DNA from 2 places in the Psychrobacillus sp. FSL H8-0483 genome. Region 2 is predicted to be linked to the other one. Evidence: a T-box and tRNA genes for the amino acid it is inferred to sense, from the RefSeq annotation. Region 2 holds a T-box; the other holds one or more tRNA genes.

Region 1 (7,063 bases), 370 kb from region 2:
ACATTTTACAATAGTAGATCCAGATGGTAATCAAATTCTTCTAGATCAACATAGATAAATGAAGAGAATATCATCTAGATATTAAAAAATTTATTATATCCAAAAGGGTGCCTGTCTCAACTGAGAAGTAACAGGCCCCTTTTGATTTCAAGAATATTTTCAATACTTCGAGAGACTAACAATTGGGGGTAAATTAACTAGGCTTTGAAGTAATTACTTACCACCCAATGGGACGAAATTCAAGCTGGCTAGTGGCTGCCCCAATAGGAGCAGAAACTCAATAACCTCTTCTTTTCCTACTTCTTCAGCAAGTTGCTTTAATGATTTTATCTTACCATGCGGATTTTGTACTTGCTTACAGAATCTTAAAATTTATCTCTGAATTCTTTCGCTTTTTCCTTATGTGCTTGATTAGCCTTTGCACTACCAAATTCTGTTGAAAACTCGGAGTCCTGTTTACTAGAATTAAATCCCTTTTTGTTCTTTTGCTGCGGATCATTTTTCTTTGTTCTTTTTGCCATAAAAATATCCCTCCTTCTTGTATTTTATTATGAGGAGAGAAAATGATAATATTCATGTACTAAAACAATATATGTTTCTCAGAAATTATTGAACAACTGTGGCATTAATTCCAATAAAGGGTATGTCGAAACCATCCACTAAAATAGAAGCCATCTGACCACAAGCTGATCACATTATCAATTCAGAAAGATTGATTATCAATCAAGAGGACCGATATGTAGATATTCCACTTCTCGAACAAACTGCTGATTAAGAAACGCTCAAATAAAAGAGCATCCTGCAGTCGGAACAAAACAAAAATATCTAAATCAGTTTAGAACTTTATAAACTCAATTAGCTGGTATGAAAATTGATAAGAAAGCCGACGAAGAAGATCCATTACTTGAAATATTAAAAGGTTAATAATCATAATATGATTTAACGTGACTGGTGATAAAACTAATCACGTTTTTTTATATTACTAATTATCATACAGGGGGAATTTTCACATTGGCTAATCTTAATACTGTGTCAGAAGTAACTACTTTATTCGAAACTTATTTTCCATCAGGCCTCAAATACAACTCAGCATTAACACAAATCACAGGTCCTCGCGCATTACCACTTGGAGAAACAAACGCAATGCGACTTGGAGAACAGTTGCAATTCTTAGGCGCTTTTCACAACAAAGTTCCAGATACTAATACTGCACGTCAAGGCCGTATTAAAACAGAGATCGAAACATTAATAAGTATCCTTCAATCAGAGGGTTACATGACTGGCGATAATTTGCCGAATAGTAATTTTTTAAATGAGTCTTTCTTAATTATGGGTCTTGCCATTATTAAAAGTGGTACAGCTTACGCGAAGTTGAGCTCGACGAACCAAACTCACGTGAACAATGGTTTAACTGCTTTGGTATCGAAAGCAAAATCGATTCTTGCTGATTATTATCTTCCAGGTGGCTTGTGGGGTAACCGAGTTCCAACAACTTATTCAGAATACCAAACTGGTAATTCAATTAAAGTTCCTCTAATGAGTCTTAATGGTACAGCTATCTTAATTGGTGCTTTAGGTATGTACGAAAACTTAGTAGCTAAATCTTCTGCTTCATCTACCCATCTGATTAACTATTCAAATGCTCTTTTAGGATTCGAAAACAAAATTAATAACGGTGGTTACTTTGTAATTGGTGGAGGTCTAACTGCACCTCGACGGTTATTCGGTTCAACTGGTTATAACTCAGTAGTAGGCCAATCTTTACTTTTAGCTTACCGTGGATTATCGCTGAAAAAATTTACTGTAACTCCAGTATCTACTAATAAGTATCAAGCAGCAGGTGAACGTATTGCTTCATACTACGAAAACTTGATTGATACTAAGAATATTCGATTAGACGAATTCCACAATTCTAAAGGCGATCCAGTAACTCAATCGATTCTTGATGGCGCTCTCGCTGTTGTTGATACAGCAAACTTTACACCAGACCCGAAACCTGCTTCTGAGCAAGCTCGATATGATGAAGCTATTGGTTTAATGGGTCCAGCACATAGACAATCATCAGTATATCTTTACTCATTAGCATGGGGTGCGCCTCAATCATTCTTTGCAAAACTTGACAAACACATTGTTAAAACTGGTGAAGCTAATCCTAGTTTACCAGGGGTTTCAGCAATGCGTGCAGCCATGAATGCTCCTGGTCCTACTAATTCTCACGATGCGGCTTCAGGTCGTGTGTTAACAGGTTTTGCTGCGTTTATGATGCGTGGTATTGAGATCGTTACTGATGGTCATTAATCTGGCCATAACTTCAAAAAATCAATTGACTCGTGATTATTTATTTCACGGTGCAAGTTATACAAAAGTTGAAAGAGTTTTTTCTAACTTAAATCTTCTCCTTTGATACGAGAAGAATAATCTTGAAGTTGCTTATCCATCCTAATTTCTCCTTGAGTGCTCTTTGTAGCTGCAATCTTCTCCTTGTAGTACCTCAATGTCTCAGTTCTTAAATTTCTTATCAAGCAATCTCTCTCAAACTTCTGAAAAGCTTCTTCATCAGAAATTTTTAATTTATTCATACTCAACTCTTTTGTTGATAAGCTCTTACTTCTTCTAGACATCCTATTTCCCCTATGTACGGGATTCAAAGCACGGGATTTTAGCTTATTTCAGTCCTCTTATTTAGACAACAAAAAAGACCTCTAACAAGTAGTTAGAAGTCTTGATATATATGACTTTAAGTCATAATTTTTATACCGGTGGTCGGGGTCGAACCGACACATCCAGAGGATACGGGATTTTGAGTCCCGCGCGTCTGCCAATTCCGCCACACCGGCAAAAATACTAGGCAGTTATTTAAAAATTGGAGGCGGCAACCGGATTTGAACCGGTGATAAAGGTGTTGCAGACCTGTGCCTTACCACTTGGCTATGCCGCCATATAAATTGGAGCGGAAGACGAGGTTCGAACTCGCGACCCCCACCTTGGCAAGGTGGTGTTCTACCACTGAACTACTTCCGCAAATAAACTGGGGTACCTGGATTCGAACCAGGGCATGACGGAATCAAAATCCGTTGCCTTACCGCTTGGCTATACCCCAATGGGGCGACTGATGGGAATTGAACCCACGAATGCCGGAATCACAATCCGGTGCGTTAACCACTTCGCCACAACCGCCACAAATAAAAAAAGAGTTAACAAATTAGGAATATGGGGCGACTGATGGGAATTGAACCCACGAATGTCGGAATCACAATCCGATGCGTTAACCACTTCGCCACAACCGCCATTATTCAAGTTAACTTTATAGTTGGCAGGGGCAGTAGGAATCGAACCCACATCAAAGGTTTTGGAGACCTCTATTCTACCGTTAAACTATGCCCCTAAAATAAAAACTGGTGGAGGGGGACGGATTCGAACCGCCGAACCCTAAGGAGCGGATTTACAGTCCGCCGCGTTTAGCCACTTCGCTACCCCTCCACTAAACAGTGGTGCCGAAAAGAGGACTTGAACCCCCAACCTACTGATTACAAGTCAGTTGCTCTACCAATTGAGCTATTTCGGCGTATATATGGTGGCTCAGGACGGAATCGAACCGCCGACACAAGGATTTTCAGTCCTTTGCTCTACCGACTGAGCTACTGAGCCACATATGTATTTTTTTAAAAATGGCGGTCCCGACCGGGATCGAACCGGCGATCTCCTGCGTGACAGGCAGGCATGTTAACCGCTACACCACGGGACCATTTGGTTGCGGGGACAGGATTTGAACCTGTGACCTTCGGGTTATGAGCCCGACGAGCTACCGAACTGCTCCACCCCGCGATAATAATATAATGAACTTTTTAAAATAATGGTGGAGGATGACGGGCTCGAACCGCCGACCCTCTGCTTGTAAGGCAGATGCTCTCCCAGCTGAGCTAATCCTCCAAAATGCTGGTTTTATTCTTTTGAAAAATAAATGGTGACCCCTACGGGATTCGAACCCGTGTTACCGCCGTGAAAGGGCGGTGTCTTAACCGCTTGACCAAGGGGCCATTATATAGTAATGAAAGTTATCTGGCGGAGAGCAAGGGATTTGAACCCTTGAGACAGTGTTACCCGCCTACACGATTTCCAATCGTGCTCCTTCGGCCACTCGGACAGCTCTCCAAAAATGGCTCCGAAGGTAGGACTCGAACCTACGACCAATCGATTAACAGTCGATTGCTCTACCACTGAGCTACTTCGGAATGTTGTTATGCCCAGCGACGTCCTACTCTTGCAGGGGGAAACCCCCAACTACCATCGGCGATGAAGAGCTTAACTTCCGTGTTCGGTATGGGAACGGGTGTGACCTCTTCTCCATCATCACTAGACATATTAACTTGAAAGACAAGATTTATTATATCATAACTATAACTTTATTGCAATAGTTTTTTTAAAAAATCTTTTTTATTCTTTCAAAACTGGATAAAAGACATTGAATTATTCAAATTCTATTTTGGTTAAGTCCTCGATCGATTAGTATTCGTCAGCTGCACGTGTCACCACGCTTCCACCCCGAACCTATCTACCTCATCGTCTTTGAGGGATCTTACTTACTTGCGTAATGGGAAATCTCATCTTGAGGGGGGCTTCGTGCTTAGATGCTTTCAGCACTTATCCCGTCCACACATAGCTACCCAGCGATGCTCTTGGCAGAACAACTGGTACACCAGCGGTGTGTCCATCCCGGTCCTCTCGTACTAAGGACAGCTCCTCTCAAATTTCCTACGCCCACGACGGATAGGGACCGAACTGTCTCACGACGTTCTGAACCCAGCTCGCGTACCGCTTTAATGGGCGAACAGCCCAACCCTTGGGACCGACTACAGCCCCAGGATGCGATGAGCCGACATCGAGGTGCCAAACCTCCCCGTCGATGTGGACTCTTGGGGGAGATAAGCCTGTTATCCCCGGGGTAGCTTTTATCCGTTGAGCGATGGCCCTTCCATGCGGAACCACCGGATCACTAAGCCCGTCTTTCGACCCTGCTCGACTTGTAGGTCTCGCAGTCAAGCTCCCTTCTGCCTTTACACTCTTCGAATGATTTCCAACCATTCTGAGGGAACCTTTGGGCGCCTCCGTTACACTTTAGGAGGCGACCGCCCCAGTCAAACTACCCGCCTGACACTGTCTCCTACCCGGGTTACGGGTATGGGTTAGAATTTCAATACAACCAGGGCAGTATCCCACCGACGCCTCCTCCGAAGCTGGCGCTCCGGGCTCTAAGGCTCCTGCCTATCCTGTACAAGTTGCACCAAAATTCAATATCAAGCTATAGTAAAGCTCCACGGGGTCTTTCCGTCCTGTCGCGGGTAACCTGCATCTTCACAGGTACTATAATTTCACCGAGTCTCTCGTTGAGACAGTGCCCAGATCGTTACGCCTTTCGTGCGGGTCGGAACTTACCCGACAAGGAATTTCGCTACCTTAGGACCGTTATAGTTACGGCCGCCGTTTACTGGGGCTTCAATTCGCACCTTCGCTTGCGCTAAGCACTCCTCTTAACCTTCCAGCACCGGGCAGGCGTCAGCCCCTATACTTCACCTTACGGTTTTGCAGAGACCTGTGTTTTTGCTAAACAGTCGCCTGGGCCTATTCACTGCGGCTCTTCTAGGCTATTCACCCAAAAGAGCACCCCTTCTCCCGAAGTTACGGGGTCATTTTGCCGAGTTCCTTAACGAGAGTTCTCTCGCTCACCTTAGGATTCTCTCCTCGACTACCTGTGTCGGTTTGCGGTACGGGCACCTATCACCTCGCTAGAGGCTTTTCTTGGCAGTGTGAAATCAGGAACTTCGGACTAAGTCCTCGCCATCACAGCTCAATGTTATAGAATGCGGATTTTCCTACATTCACACCTTACTGCTTGGACGTGCATAACCAACAGCACGCTTACCCTATCCTTCTGCGTCCCCCCATTACTCAAACGGTGGTTTGGTGGTACAGGAATATCAACCTGTTGTCCATCGTCTACGCCTATCGGCCTCGACTTAGGTCCCGACTAACCCTGAGCGGACGAGCCTTCCTCAGGAAACCTTAGTCATACGGTGGACGGGATTCTCACCCGTCTTTCGCTACTCATACCGGCATTCTCACTTCTAAGCGCTCCACCAGTCCTTCCGGTCTGACTTCAACGCCCTTAGAACGCTCTCCTACCACTGATACCAAAGGTATCAATCCACAGCTTCGGTGATTTGTTTAGCCCCGATACATTTTCGGCGCAGCGTCACTCGACCAGTGAGCTATTACGCACTCTTTAAATGATGGCTGCTTCTAAGCCAACATCCTGGTTGTCTAAGCAACGCCACATCCTTTTCCACTTAACAAATACTTTGGGACCTTAGCTGGTGGTCTGGGCTGTTTCCCTCTTGACTACGGATCTTATCACTCGCAGTCTGACTCCCAAACATAAATCATTGGCATTCGGAGTTTGTCTGAATTCGGTAACCCGGGATGGGCCCCTAGTCCAAACAGTGCTCTACCTCCAAGATTCTTAACGTTTGAGGCTAGCCCTAAAGCTATTTCGGAGAGAACCAGCTATCTCCAGGTTCGATTGGAATTTCTCCGCTACCCACACCTCATCCCCGCACTTTTCAACGTGCGTGGGTTCGGACCTCCAGTAAGTGTTACCTTACCTTCATCCTGGACATGGGTAGATCACCTGGTTTCGGGTCTACGACCACATACTCATTCGCCCTATTCAGACTCGCTTTCGCTGCGGCTCCGTCTTCTCAACTTAACCTTGCATGTAATCGTAACTCGCCGGTTCATTCTACAAAAGGCACGCTATCACCCATTAACGGGCTCTAACTACTTGTAGGCACACGGTTTCAGGATCTATTTCACTCCCCTTCCGGGGTGCTTTTCACCTTTCCCTCACGGTACTGGTTCACTATCGGTCACTAGGTAGTATTTAGCCTTGGGAGATGGTCCTCCCAGATTCCGACGGAATTTCACGTGTTCCGCCGTACTCAGGATACACTCAAGAGAGAATGAACTTTTGACTACGGGGCTTTTACCCTATCCTGCGGACCTTTCC
Region 2 (15,417 bases):
TTATCAGCTTGTAAGGCGACGAATGTAGACGTGAAAAAAGCCAAGATAGGTCAAATTGGTCTTGGAGCAGCTGGACTTGCGATTTGTCGTATGTTAATGGCATATGGAGTAGAAGAGGTATATGGTCTTGATCGTCAAGAAGAAGCTCAAAATCGCTTAATTGGATATGGTGGACAAACACTTCCATCACTAGAAGAAATGATGGAAACATGCGATGTAATTATCGCTACAACTGGGGTTTCTGGTCTTATTAAGCCAGAGATGGTTCGCCAAGGTCAAATTATTTTAGCACTTTCAAATCCGAACCCAGAGATTCTTCCATCTGCCGCAATTGCAGCCGGAGCAGCGTTTGCAGCCGATGGTCGTTCTGTAAATAATGTGATCGGCTTCCCTGGTATATTTAAAGGGGCATTAAATGCAGGTGCAAAGGAAATTACATATTCCATGTTAATTGCAGCAGCACAAGCAATAGTAGCACATACAAAACCTGGCGAGTTAATACCTAATCCACTAGATCCAACAGTACATCATCTAGTAGCCAGAGCGGTTGAAGAAGCACACAATAACGAAATCAATAATTAAGGTAGTAAATTAACCGATTATCAGAGGTAGTGTTACGTACCTAAAAAATTGCATCTTTGGATGCTTACTGTATAAGTAGGAAAGTGGAGATTCTTTCATTTCCAAAAGTTTTGGCACTTCTATTACAAGTAGCTATGGAGAGTGCCGGACGAACTACCACACGATTATCGAAAAAATGGGTCTGTCCAATAAGTCCATAAATTGAAGCAGGTGTAGAAAAAAGAGTCTTTTTCTACATCTGTTTTTTGTATACTTTTTATTAAAACTACTATTTTTTGTAGGCAATTGATTGTAGTGAAAGGCGGCGACTCCAGCGGGAATAGCAGATGTTTTCTGCACCGAAAGCGAAGCGGCAGGTGCATGAGCTGAAGGCCCCGCAGGAGCGAACAAAGGAACAAAGGCTAAGAACGCCACATCGTGTGGCAACGCCTTTGTGACCAACATCGTGTTGGCCTGAGGAGACTGAAGCCATGCCCGCGGAAAGCGTCCGTCTGGAACGGAAATCAATCCATTGGACAAGGGACCATCTCTCAGTCAATGTATGACTTTAGGGACAGCCCCATCAAGAAATCCAGGTGATGGTGTAGAACTCGTTCAGTTCCAAGCACTCCAAAAGCACCTATAAGTAGAGTGTCTAGTGAATTAACACCATTTTAATAAGCAATTTACTGGGTACTCTTGGTTAATCAACATGTGTGGTTACAAGTATATCTATATATTTGCGAAGAGCTTCGAGCAGGTGCAATTGAAATAATACAATAAAAAGAAGATTTCGGTTATGAAGCCGAAATCTTCTTTTTAAATTCTTTCGTATAATTAGTAGCTTCCATTAAGGCTTTTTCTTCAAGTGGAATTCGAACAGAAAGCATAGCAAGGTTTAATAAAGTAAAGGAGATAGCAGTTAAGTATGCTTGAAACATGATTGGCAAGAGTGCGATTTCAATACAAACGACTACGTAATTTGGATGTCGTATAAAAAGATATGGTCCTTTTGTAACCACATTGGCACCAGGTAAAATAATGATTTTAGTGTTCCAAAATTGACCTAAAGAAGTTAAACACCAAATGCGCAGGGCTTGAACAAGTAGAAAGATTAGAAAAAACAGCGGAAATAAAGGAGATATGCCTCGGTCAAAGATTAACACTTCAGCAATTAGGCAAACAAAAAAGCTAACATGAAGAGCAATCATATATGGATAATGAGAAGCACCCACCTCATAAGCCCCCTGAGCAAGCATACTCTTTTCATTTCGTTTGGCAACAAAAACCTCAATTAATCTTTGCGTGATGACTAGAGAAATGATAATGAAAAACAACAATTTAATCCCTCCACTTTAGTAAAAGTGCTTCTCCGCAAAATCCAGGACCTAATGCCACTAATAAACCGTAGTCATCTGGATTATTTTCCTGCATCATAAATTGCTCTAATACGTAGAGAACTGTTGGAGAAGACATATTGCCATGATTTTTTAACACTTCTCGAGAAATAAAGGTTTGGTTTTCTGCTAATTGAAGGGTTTTTTCGTACGCTTCCAGTACTTTTTTTCCTCCAGGATGCGCAACAAAATTTACGAGCTGATCTTTTCTAATTTCCTGTTCGTTTAAGAATTCATCTATGAATGGTCCAAGCCAACTGGAGATAATAGAAGGAATACTTTTCGAGAAAACTACATGTAATCCATTGTTTTTTATATCCCAACCCATGACATCTTCAGAATTAGGCATCCACTTAGAGGCTGTATTTATAATAGAAGGGACAGGTTTTTTAGTTGTAAGTATTACTTCATCTCCACAAACTAAAGCACAAGCTGCTCCATCTGCAAAAAGAGATGCTCCGATTAGATTGCTTTTAGAAAAGTCATTCGGTTGGAAGGTAAGACTACAAAGTTCCACACATACAACAAGTACTTTTGCAGTGGGATTGGCTTTACAATAGTCAAATGCTCTGCTAATCCCAGCAGCACCGCCAGCACAGCCTAACCCCCAAATTGGGATCCGTTTCATCCTGTCTGAAAAGGGAAGATGGTTCATCACACGTGCATCAATGCTCGGAGTAGATATTCCGGTGCTACTTACAAAGATAATTGTGTCAATTTCTTCGGGAGAAATGGAATTTTCTAAGAAAGAATTGTTTTGAAGGCATGCTCGAATTACTTCTACGCTATATTTGGTAGCCAAGTCTATATATATATTATTGCGTTCTTCAAAAGAATGCTCTGTTTGATGCCATTCTAATGGAACGCAAAAATTACGAGTTTTAATATCCCCATTTTCAAATACTTTTAATAAGCGTTCAAGCTGTGAAATTTTATCTTGAAAAAGCTCTTTTGTAAGTTGTTCAATATTTGATTGTTCTAATGCATACGGAGGATTATATGTACTAACAGAAGTAATTTTGGGCAAGGCAATTCTCCTTTTTTTAATGTTAGTTTCTCCATATTCTCTCTCTATATACAAAGAGGTGTATTTAGATTTAATTAGCTTTCATTTTTTCTATTACAATAATAAAAGGTGGATGGTTTTGTTGATTTAAAAATTGATATGATAGCACATGTGCAAAAGATTGAGGTAATTGCTGTACGAAAGATATTATTTCGTCTTTTTCTTGTTTACCACCCTCATGCCCATGATAAACTACCAAAACAATTAATCCCCCAATCTTTAATAGATCTAGAAGTGATTCAATTGCCTGAATAGTAGATGCTCCTCTTGTCACGACGTCTTGATTGCTGCCAGGCAAATATCCTAAATTAAAAATGGCTGCAGACACTTCGGAATGTACATAATTCGAAACATTTTCATGGCCATCTTGAATAAGTGTCGTGCGTGTCTTCAAATTCGCTTGTTCCAACTTTTCTGCAGTAGCTTGAATGGCTTCTTCTTGTACATCAAATGCATATACATGTCCATTTTCACCTACTAACTCAGCTAAAAATAATGTATCATGTCCATTGCCTGCAGTTGCATCCACTACGGAATCACCTGCTTCAATAACACTAGTTAATAATTCTTTCGCATATGGCAGTATTCGTTTTAATTTCATTTTAAGGCACCAGTCTTTTCAAAAAATTTCCCTTGATAGCTATCACGAGTTGCTAACTCTGCATCAATTCCATTTAGCACATCCCATTTGTTGACACTCCACATAGGTCCAATCATTAGATCAATAGGTCCATCCCCTGTAATGCGATGTATAATCATCTCTGGTGGCAAGATTTCTAATTGGTCTGCAACGAGCTGAATATAGGGATCTCGTTCCATAAAATCCAACATTCCTTTTTCATATTGCTTGACCATTGGAGTTCCTTTAAGCAAATGAAGTAAATGAATTTTAATACCTTGCACATCAAGTTTGGCTACTTCTCTAGCTGTTTCCATCATCATGTCGCGGTCTTCTAAAGGTAAGCCATTGATAATATGCGTGCATATTCGGATATTATGCTTTCTTAATTTGTTTACCCCTTCCACATAAGTAGCATAGTCATGGGCACGATTAACAAGCTTTGCTGTTCTTTCATGCACCGTTTGAAGACCAAGCTCTACCCATAAATAAGTACGCTTATTTAACTCGGCTAAATATTCCACTACGTCATCTGGTAAACAATCGGGTCGTGTAGCAATCGAAATCCCCACAACCCCTTCCAAAGCAAGAGCTGCTTCAAATTTTTCTTTGAGTACTGGAAGGGGAGCATGCGTATTTGTGTATGCTTGAAAGAATGCGATATATTTTCCTGTTTTCCACTTTTCATGCATCTTTACTTTAATTTTTTCAAATTGTACTGGAATCGGATCTACTTTATCTCCAGCGAAATCTCCACTACCAGCTACACTGCAAAATGTGCATCCTCCATAAGCCACAGTGCCGTCTCTATTGGGACAATCAAACCCAGCGTCTAATGCTACTTTAAAAATTTTCATATCAAATATATTTCGTAAATAACGATTCCATGTATAATATCGTTTTCCATCAGATGGAAAAGGAAGGTTGTTTTTCTCCATGTTCATTCACTCCTTAACAGGCTTATTTTAACACGTCTTTTTATATTTTTGTGAAACCTTCTTGAAGTGTTCTGCGAAAAGGAATACACTATTCTGAGCGTAGGGAGAAAAGAGGTGGTAGAATGCCAAAAGCTGTATGGTTTTTGATAGTAGGAATGTTTGTTAATACGATGGGAAATTCATTTTTGTGGCCTTTACATACTATTTATATACATGATTATCTTGGACAAACTCTCACGATGGCTGGAATTGTTTTAATGATTAATGCTGGTGCTGGGGTCATAGGAAACTTGTTAGGTGGATTTTTATTTGACCGTATTGGTGGTTATAAATCCATTATGATCGGTATTATTATTTCAATAATTGCTTTAGCATTCTTAATATTTTGGCATGGGTGGCCAGAATATATTTGGTTTGTTGCAATTTTAGGATTTAGTGGAGGGATTATTTTTCCTAGCATGTATGCGATGGTTGGAAGTGTTTGGCCAGAAGGCGGGAGAAAAGCCTTTAATGCTATTTATTTGGCACAAAACCTTGGGGTGGCCCTTGGACCAGCTATTGCAGGTCTTGTGGCTGAAAATAATATAAATAATATTTTTATAGCAAATCTATTTACATATGTATTATTTTTATTTATTGCTTGGTTTTTTTACCGAAAAATCAAGGTGGCATCGAATCTACATGCAACTGTTTCGAATGAGCAAAAGAATAGGAATCAGAAAGCACCTTTTTATGCAATGCTGATTGTGTCAGTTGGCTATTTGCTTACGTGGATTGTATATGTACAGTGGACTTCGACTATCTCTACTCATGTGTTAGATTTAGGCATTTCGCTAAAACAGTATAGTTTATTATGGACGATAAATGGAGCACTTATATTAGCAGGTCAACCACTTATCAAACCGATTATTAGCCGATTAGAGCATAAGATAAAAACACAAATGGTTATTGGTATCGTGATTTTCATGGGATCATTTGTCGTTGTAGCTTTTGCAGAAAGCTATGCAATGTTTATTACATCAATGGTGATTCTTACCGTTGGTGAAATGTTTGTGTGGCCAGCGGTACCAACCTTAGCAGATCAGTTAGCACCTAAGGGAAAAGAAGGATTTTATCAGGGGATTGTAAATAGTATGGCGACAGTTGGACGGATGATCGGACCTTTTATAGGAGGAATTCTTGTGGAAGCTCACGGTACTCCTATGATGATCCTAATCCTTACATGCTTGCTGTTTTTTGCTATCTTTACAACCATCATTTACGATTTACCACTTAAAAAGCGCACCGAATGAAATATTCGATGCGCTTAGCTTGTCGATATATGCATTTTTATTAATCAAAATGTATTAAGAACATAGTGATTATTGTGCTTTTCCTGTAGCATTCGCTCCAGGCTGGCGCTTTCCGCGGGCTCGCGCTTAGCCTCCTCGGCATGCCTGCGGGGTCTTGGACTGTCTCGCTGTCCCGCAGGAGTCGCCGCCTTCCGCTTATTTTTAACTTCACTAAACAGAAAAGTGGACAATTAAAGCCTATTCACTTGATGAGATGGGATAGTCAATCCGTTATTTTTATCAGGATATTCCGAGAAACATTGATTGATCACAGCATCTCTTCAGATTTCCACTTTCAACTTTTGAAAAATAGGCAGGGCCCGCCACGGAGACACCTGTGGGAATAGCTTGAGCTGAAGACCCCGCAGGAACGGTAGTGACGAGGAGGCTGAAGCCAAGCCCACGGAAAGCGAAGTGGCGGGCCCCGCTGATTCTCATATACATCTCTATTCATTGTAAAACGAATTTGTCTACAGTCTGAGCGCACCGAATGAAATATTCGATGCGCTTTTGTTATGGGGAATGTAGTAATTGTTATTCAAGCGCTGAAACGAGCATAGTAAGGTATAATCCAGACAAATCCAGATTTTATCCGAGCATACCCCCTTTTACTAATTTACTAATCTATAATAGCTAAGAGGTAATTTTACTATTCAGAGATTAGTAATTGCTTAGTTGTCTGATATTTGAGAATATAAAATTAAGATGTTTAAAAAGGAGGGGATAGAGTGGAATCTCTATTGAAAAACTTATCTGCATCCGTGCTTGCTCAAATATTAGAAAATGCTTTCCAGTGGTTTGTTGTTGTAGATAAGCAATCCAATATACTCTATATCAACGAAGAGTATTGCCGCTTCCTAGAAGTAAAGAGAGAGAATGCAATCGGCCAACCAGTTGAGGATGTGATAGAAAATACAAAAATGTATGAAGTAATTAAGTCGGGAATAGCACATATTGCTTCCCCTCACTATATTAAAGGAACTTATATGCTCGCGAATCGTGTCCCGCTGGTTGTCGAAGGAGAAATTGTTGGGGCTTATGGTAGCGTAATATTTCGAGATATGTCCGATTGGAAAAAGCTAAGTTCTCACGTTCGAACAACAATGGAGCGCATTCAATTTAACAAAGAGGACAATAGTTATAAGGAGTATCGTTTAGCGGATATTAAAGGTACTTCTTCGGCAATGCGCAAAATAAAAGAAACGGTAGAAATGATTGCACCAAGTGACTTACCGGTTTTAATTGAAGGAGAAAGTGGAACTGGAAAAGAAATCTTTGCACATAGTATACATCAACTTTCAGAACGTTCAGATGCCCCTTTTGTTAAGGTAAATTGTGCAGCAGTACCACCAGAGTTATTAGAACAAGAATTGTTTGGAAAGATAGATGACCTAACTGGACAAATTCGAAAGGGAAGATATAAGCAAGCGGATAAAGGGACTCTTTTTATTGATGAAATTAGTGCACTCCCCCTTACATTGCAAGCCAAGCTTTTGCGTGCCATGCAGGACGGTGAGATTTTTTCTATACTTTCAGAGCAAGGGGAAAAAGTAAATGTCCGAATTTTAGCTTCATCGAATCTATCTTTATCCAAGCTTGTTGAAGAAAAAAAATTTCGAGAAGATCTATTTTATCGTATTCAAGCAATTACTTTATGGATTCCACCCCTACGAGATCGCATGGAGGATTTCACAGAGCTTCTTAACTTTTTTTTACAGAAGTTTGTTGTACAGGCGGGCCGAAGAAAAGTTGTGTTAGCTACGAAAACTAGAGATATACTTCAATCTTACCACTGGCCAGGGAATGTTCGAGAATTGCAAAATGTTTTGCAGGCAGCTGTTTATTTAGCAGAGGATGACATTATTATGCCATCTGCACTTCCTGCACAGGTAAAGAAGCGAGATGCAATGTCCTTTCAAGCAACTGGGAAGTTAGCGGATATTTTAGTTCAAGTAGAAAAAAATATCCTTAGAGATCTACTTGAAGGAGAAACAGATAAAGTGTTAGTTGCTAAACAGTTGGGAATAAGTAGATCAACTCTTTATGAAAAAATAAAAAAATATAACTTATGACCTAATTCCGGTTTTTTGGACTACAATCCAGAAAATCGGAATTTTATATTTGCCGTAAACTATAATGTAACTTTATTTTATTGCAATAAAATTCCGATGTTTCAGATTTTAAAGGAAATTTTGAGTCTAAAAGTTGTCACAAGTGCTATTGCTCGAATATTTTGAATATGTTTTAATAACCTATGAAAGCGCTTTTATTATAGTGTCAATAATGTAAGGGGGACGTTCCAATGAAACCGATATATTCTTCTGCAGAGGAAGCGGTAATGGAAATTCAAGATGGTGCAACAATAATGGTCGGTGGTTTCGGTTTGGTAGGAATTCCGGAACAACTAATTCTTGCGCTAGTGGAGAAAGGTGTTAAGGATTTAACTGTCATTTCAAACAACTGTGGAGTCGATGAATGGGGATTAGGGCTTTTATTGAATAACAAGCAAATAAAAAAAATGATTGGTTCTTATGTAGGAGAAAATAAAGAATTTGAACGACAAGTATTAGCAGGTGAGATTGAAGTAGAGTTAACTCCTCAAGGAACGCTTGCAGAAAAAATTAGAGCTGGTGGAGCAGGTATCCCAGCATTTTTCACGCCAGCAGGAGTTGGCACACCGATAGCAGATGGAAAAGAGATTCGTATTTTTGATGGGAAAGAGTATGTTTTAGAAGAATCTTTACGTGCAGATTTTGCTCTTATTCGTGCTGCTAAGGCAGATAAATTTGGAAATCTAATCTATAACAAAACGGCACAAAACTTTAATCCAATGATGGCGGCGGCAGGAAAGTTTACAATTGCTGAAGTAGAAGAGATTGTGGAAACAGGGAATTTAGCTCCTTCCACTATTCATACACCAAGCATTTATGTACAAGGACTGTTACAAGCTGAACAAGAAAAACGGATTGAACGATTAATGACACGTTCATAGATGGGAGGAATGTAAAGTGACTTTATCAAGCAGAGAACGAATTGCAATTCGTGCAGAGAAAGAAATTGATGATGGGAATTACGTGAATTTAGGCATAGGTATTCCTACACTAGTTGCCAATTATATTTCACCAAATAAGACGGTAGTGTTGCAATCGGAAAACGGGTTGCTTGGCATTGGGCCGTATCCAACTGAAGAAGAAGTAGATCCAGATTTAATCAATGCTGGGAAAGAAACCGTGACAACGATACCGGGTTCTGCATTCTTCTCAAGTGCGGAATCATTTGCCATGATACGTGGAGGACATGTCGATGTGGCAATTCTAGGAGGTATGGAGGTTTCTGAAAAAGGAGATCTAGCCAACTGGATGATACCTGGAAAAATGATTAAGGGCATGGGTGGTGCTATGGATCTAGTGCATGGTGCCAAAAAAATTATCGTTATTATGGATCATGTAGCTAAGGACGGTTCACCAAAAATAAAAAAATCATGTTCCCTTCCTTTGACAGGTAAAGGGGTAGTCAACAAAATTATTACGGAACGTGCCACTATTGAAGTGACACCAGAAGGACTTGTACTGCGAGAAGTGTTTGAGGGGTTCACTGTACAAGACATCATTGATTCCACAGAAGCTCCATTAAATATAGATAATGTGCAAGAAAATGTTAGATTTTAACTCATCTTTATAAAACAATCGGGGGGATTTGTTCATGGAAGCATTAAGTATGATCGGCCTTATTGGAGGCTTAGCTTTACTTATCATCTTGACAATGAAAGGTGTAAATATATTAATAGCAGGACCAATATCTGCATTGCTAGTTGCGGTGACGAGTGGAATGCCGTTATTTAAGCAGTTGGCTGGTGAAGGAGAAGCTGATTTTGTAACAAGTTATATGACAGGTTTTACAGGGTTTATAGCGTCCTGGTATATGATGTTCTTACTAGGGGCTGTCTTTGGTAAAGTCATGGAAGATAGCGGAGCAGCAGATTCAGTGTCCAAATGGATTGTCGATAAATTAGGGATGAAATATGCAGTACTTGCCATCGTTATCGCCTGTGCCGTTCTTACATATGGAGGCGTAAGTCTGTTCGTTGTTGCATTCTCTGTATACCCAATGGCAATTTCATTGTTTAAGCAAGCAGACTTACCACGACGTTTTATTCCAGCGACATTAGCATTAGGTTCAGTTACGTTTACGATGACATCCGCAGGATCTCCTGAAATACAAAACTGGATTCCGATTCAATTTTTAGGAACCAACGCTTATGCAGGGTGGGAAGTAAGTATTATAGTAGCAGCATTTATGGCGATTTTTGGATATTGGTGGCTGAAACGTATTATCCAGGGAGCTGTTAATAAAGGTGAAAGATTTATGGGGCGTGAGACGGACCCAACATTTGATACGTCAAGAAGTTTACCTAATCCATTTTTAGCTATGATTCCTTTACTTGTTGTGTTAGTGATTTCATATATCTTCCATGATAAACTTGCGCAATCTGCCTTGATTATAGCGCTACTTGGAGGAGTTATCGCAACTTATTTTGTAGGCAGAAAGTATTCGAAAAATTTCTGGGAGGCATTTTCAGCTGGTACTGTGGGGGCAATTATTGCAATCGGTAATACTGCAGCAGTTGTTGGTTTCGGAGGAGTTGCAAAAAATGTACCTGCATTCACAACTGCTGTTGAAGCAATGACAAATATTCCAGGCTCTCCTTTAATCGGAGCTGCTATTGCGGTATCCGTAATTGCTGGTATGACTGGATCTTCCTCTGGCGGTCAAACAATCGCTTTACCATTATTGGCGCCACATTATATGGATATGGGTGTAAATCCTGAAGCGTTGCACAGGGTAGTCGCAATTTCATCAGGTGCACTTGATTCATTGCCACATAATGGATACGTAGTAACTACCATTCAATCAATCTGTGGAGAAAAACATAGTGCGGCATATTGGTCCGTAGCTGCAACTACTGTAGTAGTGCCAGCACTAGGAGTAGTTATTGCAATTATATTATTCTCTCTTGGTTTAGGTATTTAATTTTTTCAGCCCAAAGAGCTTAATGGCTGATTTTTGGAGGTAAACGTATGGTAAAAGATAGAGTACTTCTCATCACTGGAGCAGCTCAAGGGATAGGGTTTGAAGTTGCACAGGAATTTTATAAAGCTGGTGCGAAGGTTGTTTTAACTGATATTAATGAAGAGAAGGTAAAACGCGCTGCATCATCACTTGGTGATGATGTACTTGGTGTGAAATGTGATGTGACAAACGAAGAAGATATTATTCATTCTATTAATAGAACGTTAGAAGAGTATGGACGAATTGATATATTAATAAATAATGCTGGAATGCAGCACGTTGCAATGCTAGAAGACTTCCCAACAGAACGCTTCGAACTATTAGTGAAAATTATGCTAACAGCACCATTTGTTGCAATTAAGCATGTTCTCCCACATATGCGTAAGGAAGGCTTTGGAAGGATCATCAATATGGCTTCTATAAATGGTTTAATCGGCTTTGCTGGGAAAGCAGCCTATAATTCTGCCAAGCATGGTGTAATTGGTTTAACAAAAGTCGCTGCACTGGAAACAGCTGCCGATGGAATTACAGTAAACGCAGTTTGCCCAGGATATGTGGATACACCACTTGTACGTAACCAATTCCTGGATCTTGCAAGCACACGTAATGTTCCAGTTGAATCCGTTCTAGAGGAAGTATTATTTCCTTTAGTTCCTCAGAAACGTTTGTTAGATGTGAAGGAAATTGCTGATCTAACCTTATTTTTAGCAAGTGATGCAGCAAAAGGAATGACAGGTCAAGCAGTTGTATTAGATGGTGGATACACGTCGCAATAAAAACTTGCTATTTCATGATATTTCCTCTAAAATACGAAGTAATAACAAGACGTCGACAAGGATTAGTAAATAGACTGTATTTCTTTAGAGAGCTAACGGTTGGTGAAAGTTAGTGAAATGCCCTATTGAACTCGCCTTTGAGTCTGTATAAGTGAACGAAGAGTAGCTTATACCGTTTTCCGCGTTAAGGAATCAAGTTGAGTGAAGTTTTCACTAATTTGGGTGGTACCGCGTGAGTATATACTCTCGTCCCTTAGTTTTTTAAGGGGCGAGTTTTTTTAATTTGAGGAGGAATTTTAATGAGCTTTAATCATGAAGTAATCGAAAAAAAATGGCAAAATTATTGGAATGAAAACAAGACGTATAAAATGATCGATGACCCTTCGAAACCTAAATTTTATGCATTAGATATGTTCCCATATCCTTCTGGAGTTGGTTTGCACGTTGGTCATCCACTAGGTTATATTGCTACAGACATTTTAAGTGCATTCAAACGTAAGCAAGGTTATAACGTACTTCATCCGATGGGTTGGGATGCTTTCGGACTTCCTGCAGAGCAGTATGCAATCGATACGGGTAACGACCCTGCAGAATTTACAGCAAAGAATATCGCTACATTTAAACGCCAAATGACGGATCTTGGTTTTTCATTTGACTGGGATAGAGAAGTAAATACGACTGATCCATCTTACTATAAATGGACGCAATGGATTTTTATCCAGCTCTACAAAAAAGGGTTAGCTTATGTTGATGAAGTGCCAGTAAACTGGTGTCCTGCATTAGGAACTGTTTTGGCAAATGAAGAAGTAATAGATGGATTATCAGAGCGTGGGGGACATCCAGTAGAACGCCGCCCAATGCGTCAATGGGTACTTCGTATAACTGCTTATGCAGATAGACTTTTAGAAGATTTAGATGACCTTGACTGGCCAGAAAGCTTAAAAGAAATGCAACGTAACTGGATTGGCCGTTCAGGAGGTGCTGAGCTAGACTTTGAAGTAGACGGCACGAATGAATCGTTCCGTGCTTTTACAACTCGCCCAGATACTATTTTTGGTGCAACTTACGCAGTATTGGCGCCAGAACATAAGCTAGTAGATGCGATTACGACTGCTGAACAGATGGATGCAGTGCAAGCTTATAAAGATCAAGTAAAACTGAAAAGTGATTTAGAGCGTACCGACCTTGCAAAACATAAGACAGGTGTATTCACTGGCGCTTATGCAATCAATCCAGTAAGCGGAGAAAAAATGCCAATTTGGATTGCTGATTATGTATTGGCGACATACGGAACAGGTGCAATTATGGCAGTTCCCGCCCATGATGAGCGTGATTATGAATTTGCAAAACAATTCGATTTACCAATTGTAGAAGTTGTTTCTGGTGGAAGTATCGAGGAATCGGCTTATACAGAAGATGGTACACTTATTAACTCAGATTTCTTAAATGGTTTAAACAAAGAACAAGCGATTGCCAAAGCAATTGAATGGTTTGAAGCAAACGGAAAAGGTGAAAAGAAAATTACGTATCGTCTACGCGATTGGTTATTTAGCCGTCAACGCTATTGGGGTGAACCAATTCCAATTATCCATTGGGAAGATGGTACTTCAACAGCAGTAGATGAATCTGAACTACCACTAATGTTGCCAGTAACAACGGATATTAAGCCAAGTGGAACAGGCGAATCACCACTTGCAAATATTACAGAATGGGTAAACGTTGTAGACCCAGTAACAGGGAAAAAAGGACGTCGTGAAACTAATACGATGCCACAATGGGCAGGTAGCTGCTGGTATTACTTACGTTATATCGATCCTAACAATGACGAAGCACTAATTGATCCAGAACTAGTGAAACGCTGGCTTCCTGTAGATATTTATGTAGGTGGAGCAGAGCATGCTGTATTGCATTTATTGTACGCGCGTTTCTGGCATAAATTCCTTTATGACATTGGTGTTGTCACAACGAAAGAGCCATTCCAAAAGCTATTTAACCAGGGTATGATTCTTGGGGAGAATAATGAAAAAATGTCTAAATCAAAAGGAAATGTAGTGAATCCGGATGATATCGTGAAAAGTCATGGTGCTGATTCTCTTCGTTTATATGAAATGTTCATGGGACCACTTGATTCTTCTAAACCATGGTCCACAAACGGACTTGACGGATCAAGAAGATTCCTAGATCGTATTTGGCGTTTGTTGGTCGATGAGAATGGGAAGCTTAGCACTAAAGTAAGTGATACTTCCTCGGAAAATATGGAAAAAGTGTATCACCAAACAGTCAAAAAAGTGACAGAAGACTATGAAGCAATGCATTATAATACTGCTATTTCACAAATGATGGTATTCATTAATGAAGGATATAAAGCAGACCTTATCGCGAAAGAGTATGTAGAAGGATTTGTGAAACTAATTTCTCCAATCGTACCGCATATTGCAGAAGAGCTTTGGAGTATTTTGGGGCATGAGGATACAATTACGTATGAATCATGGCCTACGTTTGATGAGTCAAAATTAGTGGACAATGAAGTGGAAATTCCTGTACAAATTAAAGGGAAAGTACGCGCGAAGTTACTTGTTGCTAAAGATGCTACGAAAGATGAATTGGAAGCATTAGCACTTGCTTCGGAACAAGTTCAACAATGGCTTGAAGGGCAAGAAGTGAAGAAAATCATTGCAATCCCAGGTAAAATGGTGAATATCGTTATTTGATAAAACAAAAGCTGCTTAGTCTCTAATTTTGAGATTAAGCAGCTTTTTACTATTTAATTGTATCTATAAACGCTTGAATTAATTGATCTCCTTGCTCTGTTCCAATAGATTCTGGATGAAATTGAAGTCCATAAACTGGGTAGTCTCGATGCTTAATGGCCATAATTTCCTTATCATCTTCTGCTCTAGCAAGTACTTCTAATTTGTCACATAATGTTTGTTCGTCAATGACAAGTGAATGATATCGCATAACAGAAAACGGTTCGTTCAACTTCGCGAATAAGGATGAGTGATTATGTTCAACCGTTGATAACTTTCCGTGCATGATGGTTTTGGCCTGTATAATATCTGCCCCAAATGCTGCTCCAATGGATTGATGTCCTAAACAGATTCCGAGGATTGGATATTTTTCATGTAGTTGTTGAATTACTTCGATCGATATACCAGCCTCTGAAGGATTCCCAGGGCCAGGAGATATAATTATCGCTTCAGGTTGTAGATTTTCAATTTCTTCGATTGTTATGGCGTCATTTCGCACTACTTGTACTTCTTTACCAAGGCTACTCACTTGTTGAAATAAATTATACGTAAAGGAATCGTAATTATCGATTAACAAAATCATCGTTGCACCTCCAGGAGTGCTTTCGCTTTATTCAATGTTTCTTCGTATTCACTTTGCGGTATGGAATCAAACACAATTCCTGCTCCTGCTTGAACATGTGCTTGATGATTTTTTACAACCATCGTACGAATAGCAAGGGCTAAATCCATGTCACCAGTTACGGAGATATAGCCGACAGCTCCTGCATAAACACCACGTTTTGTATTTTCTAACTGATTAATGATTTGCATCGCTCGGATTTTTGGCGCACCAGAAACAGTACCTGCTGGCAAACATGCAGTTAACACATCTAATAAATGAGTGTCTTCTTTTAAACGGCCAGTTAC

The links. A T-box is a leader RNA that pairs with one kind of tRNA and senses whether it is charged. The one in region 2 lies ahead of leuS (leucine--tRNA ligase), so its partner is inferred to be a tRNA-Leu.
Region 1: it has a tRNA-Leu gene. The T-box ahead of leuS (leucine--tRNA ligase) is inferred to sense a tRNA for this amino acid. The anticodon was not compared.

What each region holds. Positions count from the first base shown of each region.
Region 1 is NZ_CP152052.1:3,345,261-3,352,323, forward strand. Features, by position in the region: gene MHB48_RS16240 (VOC family protein) at 1-58, shown strand, start outside; gene MHB48_RS16245 (DUF6254 family protein) at 214-372, opposite strand; gene MHB48_RS16250 (hypothetical protein) at 366-521, opposite strand; gene MHB48_RS16255 (hypothetical protein) at 1,012-2,298, shown strand; gene MHB48_RS16260 (hypothetical protein) at 2,382-2,621, opposite strand; tRNA gene MHB48_RS16265 (tRNA-Leu) at 2,755-2,837, opposite strand; tRNA gene MHB48_RS16270 (tRNA-Cys) at 2,865-2,938, opposite strand; tRNA gene MHB48_RS16275 (tRNA-Gly) at 2,947-3,021, opposite strand; tRNA gene MHB48_RS16280 (tRNA-Gln) at 3,029-3,100, opposite strand; tRNA gene MHB48_RS16285 (tRNA-His) at 3,102-3,177, opposite strand; tRNA gene MHB48_RS16290 (tRNA-His) at 3,212-3,287, opposite strand; tRNA gene MHB48_RS16295 (tRNA-Trp) at 3,312-3,385, opposite strand; tRNA gene MHB48_RS16300 (tRNA-Tyr) at 3,397-3,480, opposite strand; tRNA gene MHB48_RS16305 (tRNA-Thr) at 3,490-3,565, opposite strand; tRNA gene MHB48_RS16310 (tRNA-Phe) at 3,573-3,648, opposite strand; tRNA gene MHB48_RS16315 (tRNA-Asp) at 3,670-3,745, opposite strand; tRNA gene MHB48_RS16320 (tRNA-Met) at 3,749-3,825, opposite strand; tRNA gene MHB48_RS16325 (tRNA-Val) at 3,855-3,930, opposite strand; tRNA gene MHB48_RS16330 (tRNA-Glu) at 3,963-4,037, opposite strand; tRNA gene MHB48_RS16335 (tRNA-Ser) at 4,061-4,152, opposite strand; tRNA gene MHB48_RS16340 (tRNA-Asn) at 4,158-4,232, opposite strand; rRNA gene rrf (5S ribosomal RNA) at 4,243-4,358, opposite strand; rRNA gene MHB48_RS16350 (23S ribosomal RNA) at 4,484-7,063, opposite strand, start outside.
Region 2 is NZ_CP152052.1:2,971,711-2,987,127, reverse strand. Features, by position in the region: gene MHB48_RS14270 (malic enzyme-like NAD(P)-binding protein) at 1-582, shown strand, start outside; gene MHB48_RS14265 (isoprenylcysteine carboxylmethyltransferase family protein) at 1,359-1,901, opposite strand; gene MHB48_RS14260 (3-oxoacyl-[acyl-carrier-protein] synthase III C-terminal domain-containing protein) at 1,903-2,985, opposite strand; gene MHB48_RS14255 (class I SAM-dependent methyltransferase) at 3,056-3,625, opposite strand; gene MHB48_RS14250 (TIGR01212 family radical SAM protein) at 3,622-4,581, opposite strand; gene MHB48_RS14245 (MFS transporter) at 4,704-5,873, shown strand; gene MHB48_RS14240 (sigma 54-interacting transcriptional regulator) at 6,641-7,984, shown strand; gene MHB48_RS14235 (CoA transferase subunit A) at 8,215-8,904, shown strand; gene MHB48_RS14230 (3-oxoacid CoA-transferase subunit B) at 8,921-9,580, shown strand; gene MHB48_RS14225 (GntP family permease) at 9,615-10,943, shown strand; gene MHB48_RS14220 (3-hydroxybutyrate dehydrogenase) at 10,991-11,758, shown strand; T-box leader at 11,802-12,015, shown strand; gene leuS (leucine--tRNA ligase) at 12,058-14,469, shown strand; gene MHB48_RS14210 (aminodeoxychorismate/anthranilate synthase component II) at 14,519-15,091, opposite strand; gene trpE (anthranilate synthase component I) at 15,088-15,417, opposite strand, start outside.